DNA from 2 places in the Ectobacillus sp. JY-23 genome. Region 1 is predicted to be linked to the other one. Evidence: predicted binding sites of a transcription regulator. Region 1 holds the regulator's gene; the other holds the start of a gene.
What was found. The regulator LexA, encoded in region 1, represses DNA repair genes until DNA is damaged. The targets are predictions, from matches to a motif close to CGAACATATGTTCG.

Region 1 (10,588 bases):
ACGCTCCGCCATTGCCATACCTACAGCTGTCGCAATACCTTGTCCAAGTGGGCCCGTTGTTGCATCTACTCCTGGTGTGTGGCCAAACTCAGGATGTCCTGGCGTTTTGCTACCCCATTGACGGAAGTTTTTCAAATCATCCATGCTCATATCATAGCCGCACAGATGTAATAAGCTGTATAACAGCATAGAGCCATGACCTGCAGATAATACAAAACGATCGCGGTTAAACCAAGTTGGATTTTCCGGATTATGATTCATAAATTTCGTCCATAATGTATAGGCCATCGGCGCAGCACCCATAGGCATGCCCGGATGTCCGGAATTTGCTTTTTCAATTGCATCAATAGATAGTGTACGAATTGTGTTAATCGAAAGCTGTTCGATTGAATGTGACATAACACTCATTCCCTTCATTCAATTTGCCAAGCGGCACATTATATATGATAGCTTGCCACATCGTATTATACAACATGTATGCAGAAATATGTGCTTTTTTGCTCATAATCACAAGAGTGAACAAATAACACCTAATAAAATAAAGCTTTTGCTCAAATTCGTTGTTGTTTTTGATTACGGAGATTCGCTTTCCACAAGCGCTCAGAGAGTCCCCTCACTGCTATGTGCCTCCGGTCTCCCCTTTAAATCACTAGTCTCAACACCCTCATTTCAATCATCAAGTGCCGACTACTAATGTAACGTCAAGCTCAAACACAGTCAAAAATAAAAATACCTACGCTGTCGCGTAGGTACTCTATTCTTAACTCACCTTACTCTCCAACAGGTCCGTAGCTTGTCGTTCTGTCAGCCCTTTAATTAAAGCAAGTTCACTAACAAAAATTTTACGAGCCGTGTCTAATAACTGCTTTTCGCTTGCATTAAGCGGCTTTCCTTTATGCTGCCGCATTAAATCGCGCACAACTTCGGCTCCTTCGTATATCGCACCTGTTTTAATTTTTTCCATGTTCATGCGGTGTCTTTGTTTCCATGGTACCGATTGATCAGACTCACCATGCTCAAATTGAAACAATACATCTTCAAGCGTACCACCGTCCACTACATATCTTACCGCAGAAGCTTTCCCGGTTGGGATCATAATTTGCATATCATTAATCGGCATGTGGATAATATAATATGTTCTGGTTTCACCTAAAATTTCCTTTTCTTCAATCGCCTCGACAACGCCGGCACCATGCATAGGGTAGACGATCTTATCACCTATTTGAAACAAATGAATCACCTCCATAATACTACTATAATCAGTATAACAGAGTTTCAACAAATAGTAAAATATATCATATTAACATTTACTTTTTATCGTTGTCAATATATTATCGTATCTTTTTCAGAAATATTTCTTTTTAAAAACAAACAAAAAAAAAGCAGCCTAAGCCGCTTTTATTAATTCACTAAACCGTTGCCTTCCGCTTTTAACAGCTTGAGCTTTTCCGGTGTAACGTCGTTTCCTTTTTCATCTACAATTTTCATAGATTTTAAATGAGTGAGCATATCGCCCCGAAACGCTTTTAGGTATTCCTGACGAAGCGCATGACGTTCTTGCTGCTCCTCTTCAGTCAGCCCTTGCGCCTTAGCCTTTCGAGCCAGTTCATTAATGCGATTTAGTTTTTCAGCTGGTAACATGGGCATTCTCCTTTCCTCATGATATACATCATACAACAGTTATTTTACAATATCAAGCTGTTCGCGTTCGTATTCCTGGTAACGTCTGTGAACAGTCGCTTTTGATACATCATACCCAAAACCGCGAAGTGTGGCTGCAATTTCAGCAAAGGTTAACTCATTTTTACGTAAACGAACAATTTCTTCAATCGGCACTTCTTTCTTTTCACGTCCGCTATTAATATGTTGATTTTTCAAGTTGCGCTCGGGGCGAAAACCATTTTGCACAGCTCGCTGCATACCGCGCTTAATCTTCATATTATGTATTTTGCGCTGATACTCTTCCACAATCGCAATGATATCAAGGACCATAGAATCTGCATCAGACAATTGTAATTCCCCATTATGAGAACGTGTATATACACGCACACCTTCTTTTTGTAAACAACGCATAAGGGCAATTTTCGCATTTCCTCTACCAAGGCGCGTCTCGTCTTGAATTAAAACTACATCCGCTCCCTCTTTTACCGCATCGAGCATATCTACAATACCTTCACGCTCAATCTCATATCCACTCGCTTGCTCTTCAATTACCTTTACGACCTGCATACCGTAGTTTGCTGCCATTTGTAACAATTCATCACGCTGTCTAGTGAGCGATGTTTCCTGCACATCTTTTTTCGTGCTCACCCTGGCATAAATAACTGCTTTCATTGTACTCCTCCGCAATCTGAACCTTGCCTGCAGAACATGTAAAAGACCTTCTTAAGCAGGAAGGGATCATCATTTTATGTAAGTCTCTATATTATAGCACAAAAAGACATACATTCGAACTTATGTTTGTGTATCAAAGTATGCTATGATATACTATTTATAATAATTTTTTACAAAACGAGGTGATATGCTATGGAAAAATTGTCAAAACGACAGCTGGACATCTTTAATTTTATTAAACAAAAGGTGCAAGAAAAAGGCTATCCACCTTCCGTACGAGAAATCGGCCAAGCAGTAGGTCTCGCTTCCAGCTCTACTGTACATGGTCACCTTGCTCGTTTAGAAGAGAAAGGTTATATTCGCCGAGATCCGACAAAGCCACGTGCGATCGAAATTTTAGAGGAAGACAATATAGCATCTTTTCCAGTCGTACATGTCCCAATTGTCGGTAAAGTAACAGCCGGCTCACCGATTACCGCTGTTGAAAATATTGAAGACCATTTCCCGCTCCCTGCCAACTTCGTTTCAAGTTCCGATCATGTATTCATGTTAACAGTACAAGGTGACAGCATGATTGAAGCAGGCATTCTTGACGGTGATTTGGTTGTAGTTCGTCAACAACAATCTGCAAATAATGGTGAAATTGTCGTTGCTTTAACAGAAGACAACGAAGCAACTGTGAAGCGCTTCTATAAAGAAAAAGATTATTTCCGCTTACAACCGGAAAATGCTACACTATCGCCTATCTTCTTAAAGCAGGTTTCCATTGTCGGAAAAGTAGTCGGTGTATACCGCAACATTCACTAAGAGCCCATGCCGGCTCTTTTTTATCATTTCAACCGAAAAGCCCCCATCTCAAAAGCAGGGAGCCTTCCATTTACACACTACGATGTTGAAACAAGTACAGCTCTTTCGCAATTTTACGCAGATGCTCAGGAATTTCAGTATGCTGTCGGCAATTATGGCAGTATTCCTCTGTCACTGCACTGTTTCTCCAACTATTTCGAAGTGCATATTTCGTAATACGTTTTGGAGTGCCACACGTATCACATAATGCTAAATAGACCATCTTTCGCTGCATCTTCATCAACTCCCCGTTATTGTTATTTATATGTACGGAAAACATTGCAAACGTATTCATGAATTAGTAGAAATAGTTGTGTTACACGCGTAATTGCTTGGGTATTTATACTCTACTCATGATTACATATGGAATATTACTGAATTAGAGAAAGCCTTGGTATGATTGATACCAAAGCTTTCTCTTCTTATATAAATACTTATATACTGATCGCATTAACTTGGCACTAAATTCACGGACAGAAAATAACCGATTTTTCCAACCGATGACACTTGGATAGATGGCATTTTCAGCTAGATTATTACTAATTTTAATGTATTAATCTTTTAACAATAGTCATAGACTGTGTTTATATTATAGTGCTTATTTTCTTTTAATAAATTAGATTTAATTGTTACTTTTTATATAGGTATTTAATAACTTTTCTTTCATGGCAAAATTAGAACAAGCTTGAAAAGGATCTTGCGCATCTTTTTCACTCCCCAAGAAAAAATCACTGTAAGTCAATTTGACTGTTTTACCACTTGTATCCTCCAAGATTATTCCAGAATTTCCTGGGTTATGAATATTTTTTTCTCCCAGTTCCTTAACACGCGCTCCGTTTTCGTTTACATAATAATATTTTACATCGTGCCATCCAGAACCACTCTTTCTTGCCCAACCAAAGGTTTCATTAGATGATGTTTTCAAAACACCATCTTTTGGTATTTGGTATGTAATCACTTTATTTTTAATCTTTAGAGGCAACGCATCTTTGATATCATAAAGTACGAATACACATCCAGTATGCCCTTCAGGAATTAAATATACTTCATCTGTTCCAGGTTTTGTTATATATCGAACCCATAATCCAAACATTAGGACCAATAGACCTATAATAGTTAGTACAGTAATAGCAAGTTTTTTACTCAATTTCCTCCTCCTTAATCAGTTCAGTCTGTCAATTTACAGCCCACCTATGAGAAAATCCTGCAAATTCAGCGTTAGGCATGAAAGGGAATAAGTGATAAAAACTCGCAACCTTTGATTCATGTAGTATCTCATAAATTGCTGAATCATTTTCAAGTATCTTAGCAAATTCATGGTTAGGTGTTTGATCGTGACCCCAGAAACAAAACTACTACCATTTCTACAAAAGGATTAGCATACTCAGGGAGTGGAATTTGTTCTTGTTGCCCCTTAGGTTTTATTTCAGCAAATGTTTCAGCAGGTAACTGTTTAGCACTTTTAATATCATAATAAATATTTGCCGCAAGATAACCATCAAGTGATTTAGTAGACGAAGATATTTTGCTACTAGTATGAATATACTCAGTACCAGCTATTGTTGCTACTGGAACGCCGTTTCTATAACCTTAATATACACATTATCGCTAGGCACATCCCCCTATGTTACCTTAGTATAAGCTCCAGATTGAACAGAATTGATAAAGCACCTGTCAGTGGGCAATCCATACAGATTATAATAAAACAGATTATGCCCACATCAAGAAAAAAGCCTCAACACTAGTAGTGTCAAGGCTTTCTCCGCTTAATAAATGCTCATATACTGATCGCGTTCCCAAGGGTGAACTTGTGTGCGGAACATATCCCATTCAATCTCTTTTGCTTCGATAAAGTGCTCTAGCAAATGCTCACCAAGCGCGTTGCAGATAACTTCATCTGTTTTTAAGTTCTCAAGCGCTTGTGCAAGTGTAGCCGGAAGGTCTACGATACCCGCTTTTTCGCGCTCAGCACGCGTCATCACGTAGATGTTTCGATCTACTGGTGCTGGTGCTGCAAGTTTGTTTTTGACACCGTCAAGACCTGCCGCAAGAAGAACGGAAAGCGCCAAATATGGATTCGCTGCCGGGTCTACACTGCGCACTTCTACACGTGTACTAAGACCGCGCGATGCTGGAATGCGAATAAGCGGGCTACGGTTGCGAGCGGACCACGCCACGTAGCAAGGTGCTTCATATCCAGGTACAAGACGCTTGTAAGAGTTTACTGTCGGGTTTGTAACCGCAGTGAAGTTTGGTGCGTGCTTTAAGATACCCGCAATGAAATGACGTGCTGTTTCACTTAGCTGTAGATCACCATTTTCATCATAAAATGCGTTTTCTTTGCCACGGAACAGAGACAGGTTACAGTGCATACCAGATCCGTTTACACCAAACAATGGTTTTGGCATAAATGTTGCATGCAAGCCATGCTTACGCGCAATTGTTTTTACAACCAGTTTAAATGTTTGAATATCATCACATGCTTTTAATGCGCCTGCATATTTAAAGTCGATCTCGTGTTGTCCCGGCGCTACTTCATGATGAGATGCTTCAATCTCAAAGCCCATCTCCTCTAGCTCAAGCACAATATCGCGGCGACAGTTTTCACCTAAGTCCGTAGGTGCTAAATCAAAGTAACCACCATTGTCGTTTAGTTCAAGCGTCGGATTTCCTTTTTCATCTACCTTAAACAAGAAAAACTCTGGTTCTGGTCCTAAGTTAAAATCCGTGAAACCAAGATCTTCCATTTCTTTTAAAACACGTTTTAGGTTATTGCGCGGATCCCCTGCGAAAGGCGTGCCATCTGGATTGTAAATATCACAAATTAAGCGAGCTACTTTCCCCTTCTCGGAAGTCCAGGGAAACACAACCCATGTATCTAAATCAGGGAAGAGATACATATCAGATTCCTCAATACGAACAAAGCCCTCAATAGAAGAACCGTCGAACATCATTTTATTCTCCAATGCTTTTTCAAGCTGGCTTACAGGAATTTCTACGTTTTTAATAATTCCTAAAAGGTCGGTAAATTGCAAACGAATGTACTTAACGTTCTCTTCTTGCGCAAAACGAAAAATGTCTTCTTTTGTAAACTTTGCCATTTTCTGATTCCCCCTGATTAACATTTTATATGGAAAACATGTAAAACCAATATCAGTGAAAAAATCGGGACATATCGCCCTGTCGAAGCGAAGTGCGATTAAAACGACCCGCTTGATGCAGTTCGTCGCGAAGCAGCTTGCGGAGCTCTGCGTCGGAAATTTGTTTTGACTCCTCAGACACTGGAGGCGGCTGCACCTGACCTGTGGCTTTTAACTCCAATACTTGCTTAATACCAGCCAAGTTTAAGCCTTGATCAAGCAAATCTTTAATTTCAAGCAATTTATCGACATCATTGAAAGAATAATGCCTGCGGTTGCCTTCTGTTCGTACCGGTGTGATGAGACCGTGCTCTTCATAGTAGCGAATTTGGCGAGCAGATAGCTGCGTTAGGTTCATAACAATACCGATTGGAAACAGCGGAGTAGAGCGTCGATCGTGATTGCTCACTTCAATTCCTCCTTCTCCTTAACATGCCTTTATTTTATATTATGGTATGTATAGTGTCAACAAATGTTAGCTTTTATGACATTTATTTTTAACCGTTTCCACGCCAAATGAGATGACCTTTTTATCCTATGTGTACACCTTATTTATATGCCCAAGCCCTGCTCTTTTTACAGAAACTTTATAAAGAAAGTAGCCCCTTTTCGAGTAACGAATCGATGGCAGAACAAATTGCAATTTTAACATGTGAATAAGTGAGGCCACCTTGTACATAAGCAACATACGGCGGACGAATGGGACCGTCTGCGGATAATTCAATGCTAGCGCCTTGAATGAATGTACCAGCTGCCATGATGACATCATCTTCATAACCGGGCATATAATTCGGATACGGCGTAAAATGCGAGTTAATTGGAGATGCATATTGAATGGCCTGACAAAAGGCAATCATGCGCTCACGGTCATCAAATTGCACGGATTGAATTAAATCTGTTCGCGGCATATCCCATCTAGGGGATGTGTTCATACCAAGCTTTTCTAAAAAGGCTGCCGTGAAAATAGCTCCTTTTATGGCTTGTGCTGTTACGTAGGGGGCCAAGAAAAAGCCTTGATACATTTCCTGTAAGCTGTATAAAGACGCCCCAGCCTCCGCTCCGATACCAGGTGAAGTGAGGCGATACGCACACGCCTCTACGTATTGCTTTTTGCCGACAATATAGCCACCGGTTTTGACAATGCCGCCACCAGGATTTTTAATAAGTGAACCCGCAATTAAATCTGCTCCCACATGACAAGGCTCCAACTCCTCTGCAAATTCACCGTAACAATTATCTACAAACACTACAACATCCGGCTTAACTTCTTTTACAAATCGAATCATTTCCGCAATTTCGGCCACAGTAAACGACGGTCTTGTTGCATAACCTTTGGAACGCTGAATGCCAATCATCTTCGTTTGCGGGCTAATAGCTTCTTTAACACGTTCCCAATCCACCCCGCCATTGAGCAAATCAACAGTGCGATAGCCAATGTTATACTCTCTAAATGAGCCGATGCCTTTGCCGCGAATACCTACGATTTCTTCCAGCGTATCATACGGTTTACCTGTAATATAAACAAGTTCGTCACCAGGGCGCAACACACCAAAGAGCGCCGTAGAAATGGCATGTGTACCGGATATGATTTGCGGACGTACCAGCCCTGCTTCTCCACCGAATACATCAGCATATACTTTTTCAAGTGTATCTCTGCCAATATCGTCATAGCCATATCCTGTTGTTGGAATAAAATGAGAGTCACTGATTTTATGCTTGCGAAAGCTTTCTAAAACGCGGAATTGATTACTTTCCGCAATATCATCTACTCGTTTATGAGCAGCGGCAATCATTGCCTCAGTCTCTTGTACAAGCGGGGCCAACTGTTCCCCATGCTTTAATCTGTTAAACATCAAATTTCTCTTCTCCTTTTCGTGCTGTATATCTGTTTATTTGTCCGTTGAGCGGAGAATTCGCAAACACGTATCCTACACATACGTACAGATGTGTATCTTCACAAAACGTCATTTCTTCTAAGATGGTTTCCGTCCGCAAAAGTGTAAGTAAGCGTCCTTCTTTAGCTGGAACTTGAATATGATAAGGATTCATTAACTTTTTCATCTCAGCTTCAATGCAATTTCTGAGCATTTGTAAATCTTCTGTATTAAACGCACTAACATGAACGTGCTCACCATGGGGAGACGGAATAAAAGACGGTCCTGTTCTATCTTTTTTATTATATAGGGTAAGAGCAGGGATTTGCTCTGCCTCCATTTCACGCAGCAGAGTCTTTACTGTCTTTTCATGTCCTGCATAGTTCGCGTCAGATGAATCTACCACATGTAAAATAAAATCTGCCTCGTTTACCTCTTCTAGTGTAGAGCGAAACGCGGCAATTAATGCTGTAGGCAAATCCTGAATAAATCCAACTGTGTCTGTTAATAAAACAGTATAGCCGCATGGTAGCTGCATTTTACGCGTCGTTGGGTCGAGCGTTGCAAACAACAAATTTTCTTCAAACGTATCTGCCATTGTCAAACGATTGAAGAGTGTCGACTTACCAGCATTTGTGTAGCCCACCAACGAAATTTGAAAGGTGCTGTTTTGTTTCCGGCGCTCACGATAGCGCTTGCGGTGCTCCACAATGACCGCCAGCTGTCCTGTAATTTCATCGATGCGACTACGGATATGACGACGGTCTGTTTCAAGCTTTGTTTCACCCGGACCACGCGTACCAATACCTCCACCAAGGCGGGATAACCCTTCTCCCTGTCCTACAAGGCGAGGCAAGGCGTATTTTAGCTGTGCTAGCTCTACCTGTAGCTTACCTTCGCGCGATTTCGCACGCTGCGCAAAAATATCTAAAATTAGTTGTGTGCGATCAATAACACGCGCTTCCAGCTCATTTGACAAGTTGCGAATCTGACTCGGTGTTAATTCGTTATTAAAAATAACAACATCTGGCTCTGTTTCTTTGACAAGCGCAGCCAATTCCTCTAGTTTTCCTTTTCCGATATAGGTAGCAGGATGAAATCTCGTCCGCTTTTGTGTTGTTGCTAAAATCACTTCTGCTTGCGCAGTTTTTGTAAGTGATGCTAACTCTTCCATTGAATATGTAAATCGGTCATCTGAATCTGTTGGTAGCTGACAGCCCACTAAAATTGCTTTTTCTTTCTCCAAATATTTTCACATCTTTCTTTTCGAAACTTCAACCTTCTACTATAATAGCAGAGGAAGCATTTTTCTTCTACATACAATCCTTATAAGCCTTATCATATGATTGATGTGGAAGCTTATCATTCATCGGGAGAGATTGCAGCATGACATGGGAGTTATTTAGCATTATTGGTACGATTGCCTTCGCTGTAAGCGGTGCTATTGTTGCCATGGAAGAAGAGTACGATATTTTTGGCGTTTACATTCTGGGAATGGCTACAGCGTTTGGCGGCGGTGCCTTGCGCAACTTACTTATAGGATATCCGGTTGAAGCATTTTGGAAACAAGATGTATTGTTTCAAATCGCTCTTTTATCAATGACAATTATCTTTTTATTTCCACATAAACTAATGAAACATTGGAAGAGATGGGAAAACATCACGGATGCAATCGGTCTTTCCGCCTTTTCTATTCAAGGTGCTTTATATGCTCAAAAGTTAAACTTACCACTAAGCGCCACGATTGTCGCAGCCGTTTTAACAGGAACGGGCGGCGGTGTCATCCGAGATGTGCTGGCAAAAAGAAAGCCTCTCGTACTGCGTGCGGAAGTATACGCATTCTGGACGATTTTAGCTGGGTTTGCTGTTGGAACAAATCTTGTCGCAGCACCAATTCATATGTATCTACTGTTTATCGTCATTGTCGTATGTCGTATGTTATCTATTTATTACAACTGGCATTTACCTATTAAATCCTTGACAAATTCATCAAAGTCTATTGACAGCTGAAAACGCCACATACGGCGTTTTTTTATATGTAGAAAAGCCATACTATACAAAAGGGGGTGTAACATATGACCAATCACGTAAACAAAGGCAAGCAAAAAAGCTCAGTAGATCACTCAGGGCAAACACCGGAATCTGCGTACGGAAAAAGCAAAAAAATGGAGAAGCATCATCAGCTTCACATACAACGAGCAAAAGAAAAGGAGTGAAAAACATGGCAAAAGGTAATAACCAACGGAATCGCGGACAAGCGGCAAACAGTGTAAATCCACAGGGTATAACACCAGGAGAAGGTAACTACAGTCCAAAAAGCCAGCTTGAAAATCGCGCCAAAACAAGCAACACAAGGATATAAACGGTAGGCACGGAACGAATTGTTTCGTGCCT
Region 2 (10,588 bases), 1.0 Mb from region 1:
TCGGCAAGTCGTGATGCAATACCTTCTTTTACAACAATGCGATCAATCACAACTTCAATGCTATGTTTTTTATTTTTATCAAGTTGAATGTCATCGGATAGCTCACGCATTTCACCATCTACGCGCACACGAACATAACCTTGCTTTTTAATGTCCTCCAGCGTTTTTACATGCGTTCCTTTACGCCCAGAAACGATGGGAGACAGCACCTGTAATTTGGTGCGTTCCGGATATTCCAAGATACGATCTACCATTTGTTCAATCGTTTGCGATGTGATTTCAATGCCATGGTTCGGACAAATGGGTGTACCGACACGCGCATACAATAAACGTAAGTAATCATAAATTTCCGTAACGGTACCGACCGTAGAACGCGGGTTGCGGCTCGTCGTTTTTTGGTCGATGGAAATTGCCGGTGACAAGCCTTCAATTGCATCGACATCCGGCTTATCCATTTGTCCTAAAAACTGACGAGCGTATGCGGACAGCGACTCGACATAGCGGCGCTGTCCTTCTGCATAAATTGTATCAAAAGCCAACGAAGATTTCCCCGACCCTGATAAACCGGTAATAACCACAAGTTCGTTTCTTGGAATCGTCACATCAATATTTTTCAAATTATGGGCACGGGCGCCCTTCACAATAATTCGATCATTTGCCAACGCTATCCCTACCTTTCCGCTTTCAGTTCAAGCACCAAGTCACGAAGCTCTGCCGCACGCTCAAAATCAAGCGCTCTTGCTGCTTCCTTCATCTCTATTTCAAGACGCGCAATTAAGTTTACGCGCTCTTCCTTCGTCATTTTCTTCGGCTTTGTTTCGTATGCTGCTTCCTGTTCCGCAGCTGTTGTCGCGCGAATGATATCGCGAACCTCCTTGCGAATCGTGCGCGGCGTGATACCGTGCTTCGCATTGTACGCTTCTTGAATCTCACGGCGGCGCTTTGTTTCACCTATCGCCAGCTCCATGGAATTGGTCATTTTATCGGCATACATAATAACATGGCCGTTTTCATTACGCGCCGCCCGGCCAATCGTTTGAATCAATGAGCGCTCAGAGCGAAGGAACCCTTCTTTGTCGGCATCCAAAATGGCAACAAGCGACACTTCCGGAATATCAAGTCCCTCTCGAAGCAGGTTGATTCCAACGAGTACATCATATTTACCAAGACGCAAATCACGGATAATCTCAATGCGCTCCAGCGTCTTAATTTCTGAATGCAAATAATTGACCTTAATGCCAATGTCTTTTAAGTAATCTGTTAAATCTTCAGACATTTTCTTTGTGAGTGTTGTAATTAACACGCGTTCGTTTTTACTGATACGATCTTGAATTTCTCCAATAAGATCGTCAATTTGCCCTTCAATCGGACGGACGTCAATAATTGGATCCAACAGTCCGGTCGGGCGGATAATTTGCTCAACAGGTGCAGGCGAACGCTCCAGTTCATACGGACCTGGTGTTGCTGAAACATATACCAATTGATGTGCCTTTTCTTCAAACTCTTCAAATTTAAGCGGACGGTTGTCAAGCGCAGACGGCAAGCGGAAACCGTGGTCCACAAGCACCTGTTTACGCGCTTGGTCACCGTTGAACATCGCGCGAATTTGCGGAACAGATACGTGCGACTCATCAATTACGATTAAAAAGTCATCCGGGAAGTAGTCAATGAGCGTGTACGGTGTAGAACCCGGCGGCCGGAGCGTAAGATGACGCGAGTAGTTTTCAACGCCAGAGCAAAAGCCCATTTCACGCATCATTTCAAGATCATAGCGCGTACGCTGCTCGAGACGCTGCGCCTCTAGAAGTTTCTCGTCATCTCGCAATTCCTTGAGTCGATCTTCTAGCTCCTTTTCAATATTTTCAATTGCAATGCGCATTTTTTCTTCACGGGTTACGAAGTGAGATGCCGGGAAGATGGCCGCATGCTCTCGCTCAGCAAGCACTTCTCCCGTGAGGGCATCGACCTCGCGAATACGGTCAATTTCATCTCCAAAAAACTCTATGCGAATGCAATGCTCACTGCGCGAAGCCGGAAAAATCTCAACAACATCGCCCCGTACACGAAACGTTCCGCGCTGAAAATCGATGTCGTTACGCGCGTATTGTACATCCACCAATTGACGTAACAGCTCGTCGCGCCCTTTTTCCATACCGACCCGGAGCGACACTACCATTTCCTTATATTCTTCCGGCGAACCGAGACCATAGATACAGGACACGCTCGCTACAACAATCACATCACGCCGTTCAAATAACGCTGAAGTGGCGGAGTGGCGCAGCTTGTCAATTTCATCATTTGTTTTCGCATCTTTTTCAATAAATGTGTCTGTCTGCGGAACGTAGGCCTCCGGCTGATAATAGTCATAGTAGCTCACAAAATACTCAACTGCGTTGTTCGGAAAGAAATCCTTAAACTCACTGTATAGCTGTCCCGCCAGCGTTTTATTATGTGCGATTACAAGCGTTGGTTTATTGACCTCTTTAATTACATTTGACATTGTAAATGTTTTACCCGTACCAGTCGCTCCAAGCAACACCTGATGCTTCTTACCTTCGCGTATTCCCTGCACCAGCTTCTCAATCGCTTTCGGCTGGTCACCCTGCGGTGAATACGGTGACACTACCTTAAATTGCTGCTCCACACACCTCGACCTCCTCAACAATATCTATCGTTATTTTATCATGAACAAATGAGAAAAAGCCAAAAAAACGAACAAATATTCGCATGAAAGTATAACATCTTCTACTAGGGTGCGGTGTCAAACAGGATTTATGCTCATTTTGCATATTTTTCCTCCAAGCATACAAAAAAAGACAGGTGTCTCCACCTGCCTTACACGGCTTGCTCTCGATTGCTACCACGTACAAATAAAATACCTAAATCACCATCATCAGCATATAGTGCACGCTGTGCAAAGCGAATCTCTCCTTGCACATCAAGCACTTCCAGCTTGCAAAACGCACCCTTTTGGCGCAAAGCGCGATGAAAGTCGGCAACATCTTCAATGTAATTCCCGTTTACCTTTGTAATAACCTCACCAGGACGCAGGCCAAGTTCTTCTGCAGCGGAGCCCGGCAGTATATCCAAGATCATGACACCTGTCTTTTGAACCGAGAAATACGGTGTCTGCTGTTGATCCTGAATACGGTCTTGCATCGCAATCATCAATCTTCCCAGCATGGCAATACCGGCTGCCGCAATCGCAATTCCTGGGGTCCAAATACTTATGAGCCCAAGAGCAAATACTAATATACTAAGCCCCATCACGCGATGACCCGTATAAGTAATCGCTACTTTTGGCAAACTGCCTGTCACACGTCTTGCAAAGCCTAGTAAAAACGGTATCACAAATAAAGAATACGTTTCAGCGCCAATTGTAAAGACCGGCCACCAGGAAAACAGCTTACCCATCCCTTCACCAGGTACAAGCACAAGAAGCGGGACAAGCCACATTCTCTTGCTTTCATGTGAACCCACAAGCAAGCCGCGCTTTCCTTTTTGCAATCTTGGTGTTGTTTCGTAAGCAGCACGCTTTGCAATCAAGCGGCCTTCGGCAAATAGAAGCAAGCTCATTAGACAAGCTAAGGCAGCTAAGCTTGTCTCATCCGAATTGCTATACAACGAAAACGCCGTAACGACAATAGCAACCCCAATACTATAAGCAGCAGATAAAAGGCCAAATCGCAATAAAAGAGCACCGATTGCGCTTGAAATCGCGATAACTTGTAAGCTATCTTGCGAGACCACCAACCCTGTTCCAAACGCAATGACAGAAAGCAGCAAACCAATTCCGATGCCTGCCAATGCAGACATACGTAATTCATACCATATATCATGAACCTTAAACGAAAACTCGCGTCTCTCTTTCTTAACACGGAATACACCTATGAAAATATTAATCAAGATAAAAATATATAAAGCAGGTTGCAGAAAGAATCGTCCCATTGCATAGCATATCTCTAAAAGCCACTCCACAGAATTCCCTCCTTGTCGGCATTTTCTCCATTTTATCACATTCTTTGTAAGACGGATTTATTTTTACCTGGAAAAGGTTATTCTCAAATCTCATATCAATCCAATTTAGCCGTTTTGCTCCTTCTATCGGCCGTTTCCTCCCTTCTATCGACCGAATTCCTCTTCTATCGACCGAACTTCCTCTTCTATCAGCCGAATTTACCTCTCTATCGGCCGAACTCCCTCTTCTATCGGCCGAATTTACCTCTCTATCGGCCGAACTCCCTCTTCTATCGGCCGAATTTACCTCTCTATCGGCCGAACTCCCTCTTCTATCGGCCGAACTCCCTCTTCTATCGGCCGAATTTACCTCTCTATCGGCTGTTGTCTGTATGACAGAAAAAACCCGCAGAATTCTGCGGGTTTTTCTTATTTTGCAATTAATTTCAGTGCGGCCTGTAGCTGCAGGTCATTTTCACCAGAGCGAATTTTTTCAATGATTTTATTTTGAATCGTATCCGCCGTTTTCTGATCAATAACTCCTGTTTCTTTTAGCTTGTTCATTTGCTGGAACGCTTTTACAGCTGTTTCTGTTTCTTTGCTGAAATAGCCGTCTGCGCGCCCAGGTTCAAAACCGAGATCCTTTAGTAGTTCCTGCGCGTTTTTAATTTGCTCGCTGTTCATATTATAAGATAACGGCTTGTCAAATTGAATTGGTGTTGCGTAGTAGTAATCTGGTTGCTTCAGCTCTACCGTTGGGGCAATTCCTTTCTTATGAATCCAATTGCCATCAGGTGTGAGCCACTTAAACATAGTCAGCTTTATGTTGCTGCCATCTGGAAGCGGAACAGCCTGTTGTACTGTACCTTTACCGAAGGTTTTCACACCAACAAGTGGATACCCTTCTGCCTCCTGAAGCGCACCAGCTAAAATCTCAGAAGCTGAAGCACTGCCGTTATCTATCAAAACTGAAACCGGATAAGGCTTGCGTTCCTTAAGAGATGTAAAAGCCTTTTGACGCTTGCCATCGCGGTCTTCTACCTGCACCATCGGCTTCTTGTCTGTAACGAATAACTTTAAAATATCTTCTACACTTGTTAAATAACCGCCAGGATTGCCGCGCACGTCAATTACAAGTCCTTTAATGTTCTTTTTCTCAAGCTTCTCGAGCTCTGTTTTAAATTCTTTTGCTGTTTCTTCAGAAAACGATGTAATTTGCAGATAACCGATATCTTTTCCATTTTCCTTTTTCACGGAACCAAAGACTGTTAACAACGGAATTTTATCACGTGTAATTTTAAACGTAATTGGCTCTGCTACACCAGCACGCTGCACTTGCAAGGTAACAACTGTTCCTTTTTTGCCGCGAATCTTTAGAACCGCTTCTTCACGAGTTAAATCTTTTACACTTTCGCCATTTACCGTTACAACCTCATCATTTGGTTTAATGCCAGCCTTCTCTGCCGGTGAATCTTTAATGGGAGAGACAATGATGAGCTTTTCATCAATTTTATTAATTTCGGCGCCAATGCCCTCTAACGAAGAATCCAAAGACTGCTCAAACTGCTGGGCTGTTTCTTTATCCATGTATGTGGAATACGGATCCTTGAGTGTGCCGAGCATCCCTTGAATGGCGCCTTCCACCAGCTTGTTTTCATTTACATTTTCTACATACTTTGAATCAATCAAATCATATGCCTGTCTAATCTTCTGCAGATCTTCTTCTTTTGTAGGCGCGTCAGACTTACTAAGAAGCGCACTTGCCGGTCCTTGCGTTGTCACTTTAATTCCCGCGAACATAACGCCGGCCCCCGCCAAAAACGCCACAATCATCCACACAACCGCTATTTTACGTTTCAATGCGGAGTCTCCTTTCCAGATTATGTACTTAAAAGGCATCACACTTTATGTGTGATGCCCTTACTATGTCTACTATATGATAAGCTTGTACGAAATATGTTTGCAACTTTTTCTCGCTTAAACCTTTAAAAACTTACGAATCGACATAACACTGCCCCACATACCAATCAAGCTTCCAATTAGGATAAGCAAACCAGCCAGCTGGAATACAAACGGGTTATATGGAAGTAATTCAAAGATTGTGCCCGCAAATTTTTGTTGCAGAACAGAGTGAATAGAACTGTACGCTGACATAATTAAAACAATCGGCAGCAACGCACCTAAGAAGCCAAGGAATAAGCCTTCTAACAGGAATGGCCAGCGAATAAACCAGTTTGTCGCACCCACAAGCTTCATAATTTCAATTTCAGTACGACGTGCATAAATCGTAATTTTAATGGTATTAGAGATTAAGAACATTGCCGTAAACAGTAGACCTGCAATTAATACAATACCGATATTACGTCCCACTTTAACCGTGCTAAACAGCTTTTCTACTTCACCTTTACCATATTGCACGTTGCTTACATAATTCATTTTTTGAATTTTTTCAGCTACAACTGCCGTATCGCGTGGCTCTTTTGTTTTCACTACATATACATCTTTCAGCGGGTTATCTTGCTCAAACAATTCAAACGAACGACCGGAATCACCGAAGCTCTTAATTACGCGCTTTAGTTCGTCTTCCTTAGAAGAAAATTTAATTGATTGAATTTGCGAAATTTGTTTTAAATTATCTTTCAAAACGGCTTGATCTTCTTTTGCAGCTGCCGGGTCGATATGGACGCGAATCTCCACATCTTTTTCAACCTTTGTTGCAAAATGATTCATGTTCATGATAACTGCCAAGAACACGCCTACTAATAAAAGTGTAATTGTAACTGCACTTACGGATGCAAATGTCATCCAGCCGTTACGCATTAAGCTCTTTGTTCCTTCGCGCAAGTGACGCAAAAATGTGTTAGCTTTCATATCCATATCCTCCTTCCATCTCATCTCGAACAATCTTACCGCCTTCGATAGCAATGACACGATGGCGCAGTGTATTTACGATATCCGCGTTATGCGTAGCCATAACAACAGTTGTACCGCGCTCATTGATTTCTTTAAAAATATCCATAATCTCCCAAGCGGTATCCATATCCAGGTTCCCTGTCGGCTCGTCCGCAATCACAACTTTAGGCTGATTTACAATAGCACGTGCAATGGCTACACGTTGCTGTTCACCACCAGAAAGCTGATTTGGCAAAGAGTCGGCCTTATGTTCAAGCTTAACGAGCTTTAGCACCTCTTTTACACGCTGATCAATTACATCGCGCTCTTCTTCGATTACCTCCAGTGCGAATGCTACATTTTCATGCACTGTTAGCTTCGGAAGCAAACGGAAGTTTTGGAAGATCACGCCGATTTGGCGACGGAAGTATGGCACATCACGCTCTGCTAGCGTTTCTAACGACAAGCCATTTACGTTGATTGAACCCGTTGTTGGTTTTTGTTCGCGATACATCATTTTAATAAATGTAGACTTACCAGCACCGCTTGGTCCTACTACGTATACAAACTCGCCCTGCTTGATTTTAACTGTTATTCCATTAGCGGCTTGTACGCCATTGTCGTATGTTTTATAAACATTGCTCATTGTTATCATTTTCATCACCCGATTTTCTGAGATTTTACTGTACTCTCTTCACGTTATCTATGAATATATATTTTTTTACAAAGTTCTACATAAACCACAAAAAAATGCTACCGCATTACATTGTAACATCAATGTACTGTAAATACCGCTACAATTTTATTACAGTTGCGTTACAGTGGTAAAAAAAGTAAAGTCACTCTATAATTACATGCGTGCCTACACGTTTAGATTGTCCGGCTGTCACTTTCCTCTACAAAATCCGTTTTTTTATACAGTATAAAGCATAGACACACCACTTTCACATGGTAATAACAAGCAAGAAAAAGCCCTTGCACATCGGCAAGAGCTTTTTCGCTTATTTTTTACCTGCAAGCCATTCCGCTACTTTTGTAGCGTCTTCGCCTTTTATGACACCGGCTGGCATACTGCCGCGTCCCTTAAGAATAATCTTTTCAATCTCCGCTTGGTCATATTTCCCACCAACATGTTTCAGTCCTGGTCCCACCTGTCCTTGCAAGTTATTGCCGTGACAGCTGCTACAGCTTTGTTGATAGATCTTTTCTCCTTCTGATCCATCCGATGTTTGTGCTGTTTCAGATGGCTTGCTTTCTTCCTTCACTCCGCATGCACTAAGACCAAGCACTAAAACCGCGCTTGCAATCAACCATGTTTTTTTCATATGCTTCACTCCTATTTTTTAGCAAATACGTAAAAGTCACTTGTCAGAATACGATCTTACTCAGCACGTGCTTCTTTTGGACAAATGACCGCCCAGTTATACATACATATTCATTATAATGCGTTTACGCTCGATTAAAACCTTCTCCAAGTACCTCAGCAGCATCCGCAACAATGACGAATGCAGCTGGATCAAGGTCCCTTACCAATTGTTTCAATTTTGTGAATTCCGTCTGCTCCACTACGCACATCAATACGGGACGTTCATCATCCGTAAAGCCCCCAGTTCCTTGTAGCTTCGTTACGCCGCGGTCAATACTTTTAAAGATGCCTTCACGAACAGCTTCTTCTTGCTTTGTTACGATTAATGCCATTTTAGAGCGTCCGAAACCAACTTGTATTAAATCAATGGTTTTACTCGTGACATATAGTCCAATCAATGCATACATCCCGGCTTCTAAGCTAAATACAAGCGCCGAAGTTAAAACAATAAGCCCGTCAATTAACGCAACACATAACCCAAGAGAAATACCGGTATATTTATGAACAATTTGCGCAGCGAGATCCGTGCCGCCGGTGGAAGCCTTTCCGCGAAACACAATACCAAGTCCTAATCCCACACCAATTCCGCCAAACAAGGAGCCCAGTAGCGCGTTGTTTGTAGCAGGCTCCATATCTTTTGATAAAAATACGACAAACGGCAGGAAAATTGTTCCCACTAATGTTTTAATACCAAATTGCTTGCCAAGCAGCAATACACCGGCAATAAACAACGGGATATTAAAAGCCCATTGTACGTAAGCTGGCTCCCATCCGAGCAAGCTCTTCAAAATGGTACTGATACCACTTACGCCTCCGGATGCGACTTTATTTGGTAATAAAAACAAATTAAATGCCAGCGCTATAAGCGCGGAACCCAACAATATATAACCATACTCCAAAATAGCCGTGCTAGCAGCTGAACGTGTTCTTCTCTTTCTACCCATGATGTTGTGTACTCCTTTTACCGCTCTTACTTTTATATTGTCTCGCTACTTTCCCAGCAGCAAAATAGAATTTGTCGCTTTCTCATGACAGTAAAAATGCTCCGTCATTGTTTAATTTTCTACGTTTTACGTCAGATATGCAGATACGCTATGATAAAAACACCTTCCGCAAAAAAGAGAAGTTAGGTTCCCAACTTCCCTTTCCTCATTTAGAGAAACATATATCCTCTATTCTTCGTTGCCGGCATTTGGCCCGGCTCTTTTTTATAGCTTCGCACGTAAATATGCATCAATAAACGGACTAATATCACCGTCCATTACCGCTTGTACGTTTCCAACCTCTGTATTTGTGCGATGATCTTTCACCATGGAGTAAGGATGGAACACATACGAACGAATTTGGCTACCCCAGCCAATATCCTTTTGCTCACCGCGAATCTCATCCAATTCAGCCTGCTGCTCTTCCAGTTTCTTTTGATATAATTTTGCTTGTAGCATTTTCATTGCACGCTCACGGTTTTTAATCTGAGAGCGCTCTGTTTGGCACGTTACAACCGTATTTGTTGGAATATGTGTGATACGCACAGCAGAGTCTGTTGTATTGATGTGCTGACCACCAGCACCACTCGCACGGTACGTATCAATTTTTAAATCCTCTGTACGGATTTCAATCTCAATATTGTCATCGAATTCCGGCATAACCTCACAAGACACAAATGACGTGTGACGGCGACCTGAAGAATCAAACGGTGAAATACGAACAAGACGATGTACACCTTTTTCCGCCTTTAGGTAGCCATAGGCATTATGTCCTTTAATCAGCAGGGTTACACTTTTAATACCTGCTTCATCACCTGGCAAGTAGTCCAACGTTTCTACCTTGAAGCCGCGCTTTTCTGCCCAGCGCGTGTACATACGAAGCAGCATAGAGCCCCAATCCTGAGATTCCGTCCCTCCTGCGCCCGGGTGCAATTCAAGGATAGCATTGTTTTTATCATACTCACCGCTTAACAACAATTGCAGTTCATACTCGTTCATTGTTTCCAGTAACGTTTTTACTTCCTGCTCCAGCTCTACTTTTAAATCTTCATCGTATTCTTCTTTTAATAATTCAAAGGTAAGCTCTAGATTTTCATGCGTTTCACTTAGCTCTGTAAAGCTGCCCACCATTTCCTTTAACGCATTTGCTTCGTTAATGATAGTTTGTGCATTGCGCTGATCATCCCAAAATGTCGGGTCCAGCATAATTTCATCTAATTCAGCAATGCGGCTTTCTTTGTTAGCGAGGTCAAAGAGACCCCCTAAAGTCCGCTAATCGCTTAGCCATTTTTTCAAGCTCTTGTCTAATTTCTGTTAATTCCATTTCGTCCACCTCTTCGTTTAAATTACAGCGCAAAACTCCCTCCGCACCGCAGAGAGAGTTTTGCCG

Region 2: uvrB (excinuclease ABC subunit UvrB) is a predicted target of LexA. The motif match lies at 2,713-2,726, and genes of this name have one in related genera.

What each region holds. Positions count from the first base shown of each region.
Region 1 covers NZ_CP095462.1:1,044,563-1,055,150, forward strand. Annotated here, with positions in the region: gene tkt (transketolase) at 1-399, opposite strand, end outside; gene MUG87_RS05455 (CarD family transcriptional regulator) at 761-1,231, opposite strand; gene MUG87_RS05460 (DUF896 domain-containing protein) at 1,402-1,641, opposite strand; gene MUG87_RS05465 (YneB family resolvase-like protein) at 1,681-2,334, opposite strand; gene lexA (transcriptional repressor LexA) at 2,527-3,141, shown strand; gene MUG87_RS05475 (hypothetical protein) at 3,212-3,415, opposite strand; gene MUG87_RS05480 (DUF6843 domain-containing protein) at 3,803-4,327, opposite strand; gene glnA (type I glutamate--ammonia ligase) at 4,947-6,281, opposite strand; gene MUG87_RS05490 (MerR family transcriptional regulator) at 6,334-6,678, opposite strand; gene MUG87_RS05495 (methionine gamma-lyase family protein) at 6,908-8,173, opposite strand; gene hflX (GTPase HflX) at 8,166-9,440, opposite strand; gene MUG87_RS05505 (trimeric intracellular cation channel family protein) at 9,581-10,204, shown strand; gene MUG87_RS05510 (hypothetical protein) at 10,270-10,410, shown strand; gene MUG87_RS05515 (hypothetical protein) at 10,416-10,556, shown strand; gene MUG87_RS05520 (poly-gamma-glutamate hydrolase family protein) at 10,588-10,588, opposite strand, start outside.
Region 2 covers NZ_CP095462.1:2,082,529-2,093,116, forward strand. Annotated here, with positions in the region: gene uvrA (excinuclease ABC subunit UvrA) at 1-662, opposite strand, end outside; gene uvrB (excinuclease ABC subunit UvrB) at 671-2,644, opposite strand; gene MUG87_RS10885 (PDZ domain-containing protein) at 2,836-3,978, opposite strand; gene MUG87_RS10890 (S41 family peptidase) at 4,387-5,856, opposite strand; gene ftsX (permease-like cell division protein FtsX) at 5,935-6,828, opposite strand; gene ftsE (cell division ATP-binding protein FtsE) at 6,818-7,504, opposite strand; gene cccB (cytochrome c551) at 7,851-8,174, opposite strand; gene MUG87_RS10910 (YitT family protein) at 8,299-9,159, opposite strand; one part of gene prfB (peptide chain release factor 2) at 9,424-10,449, opposite strand; one part of gene prfB (peptide chain release factor 2) at 10,451-10,522, opposite strand.